Regions from separate parts of the Vreelandella venusta genome, predicted to be linked through region 1. Evidence: predicted binding sites of a transcription regulator. Region 1 holds the regulator's gene; the other holds the start of a gene.
The links. The regulator sigma-54, encoded in region 1, starts transcription at its own class of promoters, with help from an activator protein. The targets are predictions, from matches to a motif close to TGGCACNNNNNTTGCTNT.
Positions count from the first base shown of each region.

Region 2: the regulator sigma-54 is predicted to act here: its motif matches at 1,613-1,630, upstream of IR195_RS19110 (urease accessory protein UreD).

Region 1 is NZ_CP065135.1:2,623,817-2,627,217, reverse strand. It holds gene rapZ (RNase adapter RapZ) at 1-94, opposite strand, end outside; gene ptsN (PTS IIA-like nitrogen regulatory protein PtsN) at 169-639, opposite strand; gene hpf (ribosome hibernation-promoting factor, HPF/YfiA family) at 644-952, opposite strand; gene IR195_RS12695 (RNA polymerase factor sigma-54) at 1,051-2,466, opposite strand; gene lptB (LPS export ABC transporter ATP-binding protein) at 2,572-3,297, opposite strand; gene lptA (lipopolysaccharide transport periplasmic protein LptA) at 3,373-3,401, opposite strand, start outside.
Region 2 is NZ_CP065135.1:4,153,818-4,157,218, forward strand. It holds gene IR195_RS19100 (PepSY-associated TM helix domain-containing protein) at 1-291, opposite strand, end outside; gene IR195_RS19105 (DUF3649 domain-containing protein) at 311-592, opposite strand; gene IR195_RS19110 (urease accessory protein UreD) at 690-1,574, opposite strand; gene IR195_RS19115 (winged helix-turn-helix domain-containing protein) at 1,893-2,279, shown strand; gene modA (molybdate ABC transporter substrate-binding protein) at 2,372-3,160, shown strand; gene modB (molybdate ABC transporter permease subunit) at 3,157-3,401, shown strand, end outside.

The sequences.
Region 1 (3,401 bases):
GGTTATCGATGGCACAATAGCCAAGATCTTCTAACGCTTGTAAGGCGATAGATTTACCGGACCCAGAACGGCCGCTAATGATCACCAGTTGCATAGAGTGTCTCTTGGCATGCCAATAAAAATGAAGGTAAATGTTGAACTTGTAGGCAGTGTCTAACGGTGGACCGTTTAGCTAACAGGTTGTTCACGAATTTTTGCTGTTATAAGGTCCAATAGCTCACGTTGGCTAGCCGCTCTACGAAGCTGCTGACGTGTGTCAACGCTGTTCATAATGGACGCCACTTGCCCTAGTAAGGCTAAGTGCGTGTCGTCCGCTTCTTCGGGTACTAAAAGTACGAAAACAAGGTCGACGGGGTCGCCATCAATAGCATCGAAGTCTACGGGCTCAGCTAGCTTTAAGAAACCAGCAATAGGTGAGCTACAGTGAGGGCTACGAGCGTGAGGAATAGCAACGCCGTTGCCTATTCCAGTGCTGCCCAAGCGCTCACGACCTATCAGGCGGCTGAAGACTTCTTGGCTATCTAGGCTTGGCGTATTTTGCGCAATAAAGGTGCTGAAAAATTCCAGCACCCTTTTTTTGCTACCCCCGGGGACGTCATACAGCACGCGCTCCGGGGGAAGAATGGTTTCCAACGTCATTGAGTTAACGCACGCCGGCGCCTTGGGCGCGAGCTTGTGCTTTTTCCTTGTGTTTAACGAGTTGACGGTCAATTTTGTCCGCTAGTGCATCAATTGCAGCGTACATATCATTGTCTAATGCTTCTGCGTGTAGATCGGCTCCGGCAGCATGCAGGGTGCAGGCAGCCTGTTGACGCTCCTTCTCAACAGATAAGGTTACTTGTACGGTGGTGATGTTGTCATAATGGCGCTCAACGCGTTCCAGCTTCTCATTTACATAGTCACGCAAGGCGTCAGTCAGATCTACGTGATGACCAGTGATATTTACTTGCATTGACGTGCTCCTTATCCATCGGACTGTTCTTCGATTGTAACCCTTTTTGCGCTATTGCAAAGCCCCTAGACGGACTTTGTCTCGTTAGCACTGTTTTATTAGCGTAAACGGCGGCGCTCGCTTGAAGAGGGAATACCCATTGATTCACGATATTTGGCCACCGTTCGCCTTGCTACTTGAATGCCACCCTCTTCCAATAGCGCCACGAGGCGGCTGTCTGAGAGGGGTTTTCCGGGCGGCTCATCTTGTACCAGTTTTTTGATTCGCGCTCGGATGGCAGTGCTGGAGTGATTGTCGCCGCCATCCTGGCCACTTACTTGGCTTGAGAAGAAGTATTTGAGCTCGAACACGCCACGCGGAGTATGAATATATTTCTGGGTGGTGACCCTGGAAATAGTAGATTCATGCATTTCCACGGCATCTGCGATATCGGCTAAGATCAGCGGTTTCATGGCTTCTTCACCGTGTTCCAGAAAGCCTATCTGGCGAGCGATGATTTCTCGACCCACCCGCAGCAGCGTATCATTTCGGCTTGAAAGGCTCTTGATGAGCCAGCGAGCTTCCTGAAGATGCTCTTTTAAAAATTGGTTATCTTGACTCTTGTCAGCCCGTTTGATGAGGCTTGCGTAGTCAGGTTGAATGCGCAAGCGCGGCAGCGCCTCTGGGTTTAGCTCCAGGTGCCATCCTTCGTGGTCATGGCGGACGACTAAATCTGGCGTTACGTAGCTGTCATCTGTGTCGCCAAAGGCACTCCCAGGGCGGGGATCAAGGCTGCGGATCAAACGAATGACGTCATCAAGCTGCTCATCATCCAGACTTAACCGTCGCTTTAGCAGGCGCGCATCATCTTTACCGAGCGCTTCAAGAAATTGACGCACTAGCCGCTTGGCAGGCATCAACAGCGGTGTATCTTCGGGGAGTGAGGCGAGCTGCAGCATTAAGCATTCTCGCAGGTCGCGAGCAAATACACCGGTGGGTTCAAACTGTTGAAGACGCAGCAGGGTTGTTTCAACTTCACGCTGGCTAAGGCCTTCATGCCCTTGGGCTTTAAGTCCTTCGCGAATGTCATTGAGCGGCTGTGTGAGGTAGCCGTTGGCATCCAGTGCATCGATGAGGCTTTCAGCAATGGCATGGTCGCGTGGTGAAAAATCTGTCATGGCGAGTTGCCAAAGTAAGTGGCCATGTAAACTTTGACCAGCGGCTTGACGCTCAAAGTCTGGCCCCTCGCCACTGGCACCATGGCTACCCAGGTCTTGATAAGTGTCTGACCAGTCACTGTCAGTAGAGAGCTCGTTAGGAATGCTTTCGGACCACTCAGCTTCCTGGGGCTCGCTAACGGCCTGCTCGCCGAACTCGTCTTCCTGCTCAAGCATGGGGTTGGCATCAAGCGCTTGCTGAATTTCTTGACGGAGGTCCAGCGTTGATAGCTGTAACAGGGCTATGGCCTGCTGCAGCTGAGGTGTCATGGTCAGCTGTGTACCGATACGCAATTGAAGAGAAGCTTTCATGACCATCTGAGAACCACTCGTTAATCAGAAAGCTCCACCCTAGTGCGAGTTATGGCTTGGTGCAAGTGCAATAAGTATGCCACCCATACTATTTTTTCTGCAGGTGGCTGTTTACAGGCGGAAATCAGCCCCCAAATAAACGTCTCTTACCCGTTGGTTGTTGAGAATTTCCTGAGGGGGGCCGCTGGCGATGATATGGCCGTCACCTACAATGTAGGCAATATCGCAAATATCTAGTGTTTCTCTGACGTTATGGTCGGTGATCAGTACGCCGATATGGCGTTTTTTGAGTGCTCGAATGATCGTTTTAATATCGCCTACTGAGATCGGATCAACGCCGGCAAACGGCTCATCAAGCAGAATAAAGGCAGGCTCTGTCGCGAGGGAGCGTGCAATTTCAACACGTCTACGCTCTCCGCCTGAAAGACTCATGCCGAAGTTGTCACGAATGTGAGTGATGTGAAAATCTTCCAGTAGCGACTCAAGGCGCTGCTCCCGAGCGCTGCGATCGAGTTCTTTGCGAGTCTCCAGAATTGCCATTATGTTATCGGCGACGGTCAGTTTGCGAAAAATAGAGGCTTCCTGGGGCAAGTACCCAATACCTGCCAGTGCACGTTCGTGCATGGGGGCGTGGGTCAAATCAAGCCCGTCGATGCCTACCTTTCCAGCATCAGACTTTACCAAACCGACAATCATATAGAAGGATGTCGTTTTGCCCGCGCCATTGGGGCCTAGCAGTCCTACCACGCTGCCTTGAGATATCTCTAGGTTAATATCCTTAACTACACGGCGGCGTTTATAGCTTTTGGCTAAGTGGTGGGCATAAAGTGTTTTTATCGGCGCTGTTTCTGATGCTGATTCTAAGGCTGTGTGAGGTGCAGACCCTGCATGTTTTGTCGCCACTGGTCACTCCTATTGTTCCGGCTGAAGAGTCATGCGGA
Region 2 (3,401 bases), 1.5 Mb from region 1:
CGACCGCTCTCTCCCATCCTGCCCAAACCAGACGGCTGTCGAAACAGCCTCGCGCTCATTAGGGAAGGTGATCTGCCAGCTTCTCGCTGAGGAAGCATGTTCAGTAAGATAGTGCTGCCAGTAATCCGCTAGGCGTCGATTGTCCCACTCAGCATTCGTGGCGACACTCGGAAGTTCGGGCTGCATCCACAACGAGATACTCTCTTTGAAGTAACTCAGAGTGCCCGTCAGAAAAACGGCAAATAGCAGCCAAGCAGCCAACAAGCCGCACCATGTGTGCAGCTGGGCCATATTACGCCTCACGCTGCGCTTAGTGGACGCCATAGTTAGCCACCACTAGAAGGCCGCCAATGGCTAGACCGATAGCCCCCCAAAGACGTATCAAACTCGGCGTGATAAACGACCAGATCGCCACGCCCGCCCAAATAATGAAGCTTCCCATCATGCCGATACGCAGAGACATCATGGTATCAAACGGTAAGCCAAGCGCTGCCACCGAAAACAGTGCAGCAACGATATAGCCGCCAAGCGTCGCGGCCAGGATGCGTAATATCAGCAGCCAATAGGAAGAGGATAAGACGTTGAGCAGCATGGTGCATCTCGGTGCAGGTCACAGACCACCATTTTAATGCAAAAGGTTTTCATTTGCATTAGTGAAAATAACTTATTTAGCACCTGCTGCACAACGTTTAGGTTAACCAAATGCGCGGTGTGTGGGCGACATGAGCGATCCAGTGCGGGCGCAGTACATGCCACGCCTGCTCACACAGCGTCCAGGCTTCATTGCGTGAGTTTCCGAGATAACGTAATAACAGCACGCCCTGGCGAACGGTAACCGCCCAGCGCGGGTTATCCGGCAGCGCTTCGCGTAGCTCCTCAATCGCCACACCGGTATCTTCTAAGCCCACCGCCCATAGCGTGGCTTGCACCGTGGCGCCCCCCTGCCCCCAGCGCCCGTTAAAACGCGGATGTGCAGGATCCAACGGTTGGCGTTCAAGCCACAGCGGCTTGCCATCTAGGGTTAAACGAAAGTGCTGTTCAATGCGGCCTGTTACATAGGGAAGTTCACTGGCGGGGCGGCCCAGCGCCATGATTTCCCAGCCCAAGCAACGGGCACTGCCATGCAACGCAATATGCGTTCGCTGAGCGCCTTTGGAGCCATCAAAGGCGATCGTTTCTTGAGGAAGCCACTCAAGGATGCCGCCATCTTCCACGTTAAGCTCAGTCTGTTGGTTCCAGGCAACGCCCTGACTGTCAGCTTTATAAAGCTTGTTAGCCGCAGGGGTGGTGAGCAGCGCATGAGCATCACGCTCGATGTGGGCGCGAATCGTCAGGGCATCGCCACTGACTAAACCACCGGGTGGATGCAGCACGTACACATGGCAAGCTTCCGTGCTGCCTTCTGGGTAAAACGGCCGCTGTACTCGTAGCGGCCCTTGGTGACGAGCCTGCACCAATCGGGTTGAGCCCTCACGGTTAGCAAAACGCAGCCCCAGCGATGCCGCCCAGTGGCGCTCGCCATCAAAGCGATGGCCTGAGCTAGCGGCAGGTGTCGCAAGTTCACACAGAGTCATGGCGCTATCGCTTCCAGTTGGTCAATATTTCAACTTGAAATGCAAGGAGTGCGCCAAAATGGTGAAAAACCACGTTTCTTTGTCGACACAATAACTTAAGCCTTGAGATTGTTAGCCAATAACGGTCTTGAGCACCAAAAAAGAGCGTCAAAATGGATAAGCGCACCACGTTGGAGCAACCTTCAACGCTGTTAGAAGAAGGCCAAAGCCTTGTTAACCTAGGCTGGGAACGCTTCTTCGCCAACCACTAAATGGTAAGCGTTGGGGACTGTATCGTTGCTAAACTGATACGCACATAGTCATCAGCAGAGTTCAATAATGACACGCACCCATCACCCTTCCCCTACCTTCCAGTTGCGCTTAGCGTTAAACCACGACGTGGTAATTGGCCCTGGTAAGGCTGACCTGTTGGAAATGATTGATCAAACCGGCTCAATTTCTGCGGCGGGCCGCGCGCTGAACATGAGTTATAAAAAAGCCTGGCAACTGCTCGAAACTATGAACGGCTACTTTTTATCACCGCTGGTAGTCACAAGTTCCGGTGGAAATGCACGAGGTGGAGCACACCTAACAGAGATGGGCAAACAAGTACTTACCCACTATCGAGCACTGGAAAAGCAGTTTGTGATGGCAACGCCTGACGATGCCAAAGCACTGCTAGCGCTTCTGTCACCTTCTGATGATGCCGAGCGCGACAATGATTGATCGCCATCCAGCCACGCGTTATTTGTCATTGAACACGCGCTGAGTATTCGCTAATCTCCGCTATATCCATGTGGAAATAGCGGAATAAAACGATGCTTAACTTCGGTGTGAACAATCGCCTGCTTGCCAGCGTTATTCTATTTAGCCTTCCGACGGCATCAGCGCTCGCGAGCGACAATGTGCACGTTGCAGCCGCTGCGTCGCTGACCGATGCGCTAAACGATGCCATTGCGGTTTATGAAACACATAATGACGTTGATGTGACCGCGATTTATGCTTCGTCGTCTACCCTTGCTCGACAAATCGCCAGCGGCAGTCCCGCGCAGCTATTTCTTTCCGCAAATGTGACGTGGATGGATTGGCTTGAAGATCAGCATATCAATGTGCAGCAACGTAGGGATTTACTGCAAAATCGATTGGCGCTTGTTAGTGCCAGCGATAGCGTGCCAATGCAGTTCACCCCGGGGGAAGGCATCGCTATTGAAACGCTATTAGGCGAGCGCGACCGACTGTCCGTGGGAGACCCAGACCATGTACCGGCCGGTATCTATACCCAGCAAGCACTGGAGACACTGGGCGAATGGGAAGCTCTAGCGCCGCGCCTAGCCCGTGGCAGTGATGTGCGCGCTGCATTAGCGCTGGTAGAGCGTGAAGAAACACCCATCGGTGTGGTGTATCAAACGGATGCTTTTGCCAGCAAGGCCGTCAGGGTACTTGGGTTATTCCCAGCCGCCAGCCACGACCCCATTACGTACCCCATCGCCCTGATTGATGCCGAGCAAAACGCTGCTGCCGTGGCGCTACGAGAGTGGCTAGCCAGTGAAGAAGCCCTCGCTATCTTTGCCGAGCACGGCTTTGACACAAGCATCAGTGCACCGTGACGCTTTCTCCAGCGGAGTGGGAGGCTATTCGCCTAAGCTTACTGATCGGCTTAGCGGCGGTTGCATGGATATTGCCCCCAGGCATTGCCGTCGCTTGGTGGCTAGCCCGCTATCATTTTCGCGGGAAAGCATTGGTCAATGGTTTGATACACTTGCCACTGGTTCTGCCGCCCGTGGTTGTGGGATATCTACTGTTAATTGGCTTGGGCAGGCAAGGGATGTTTGGTCAATGGCTTTACAG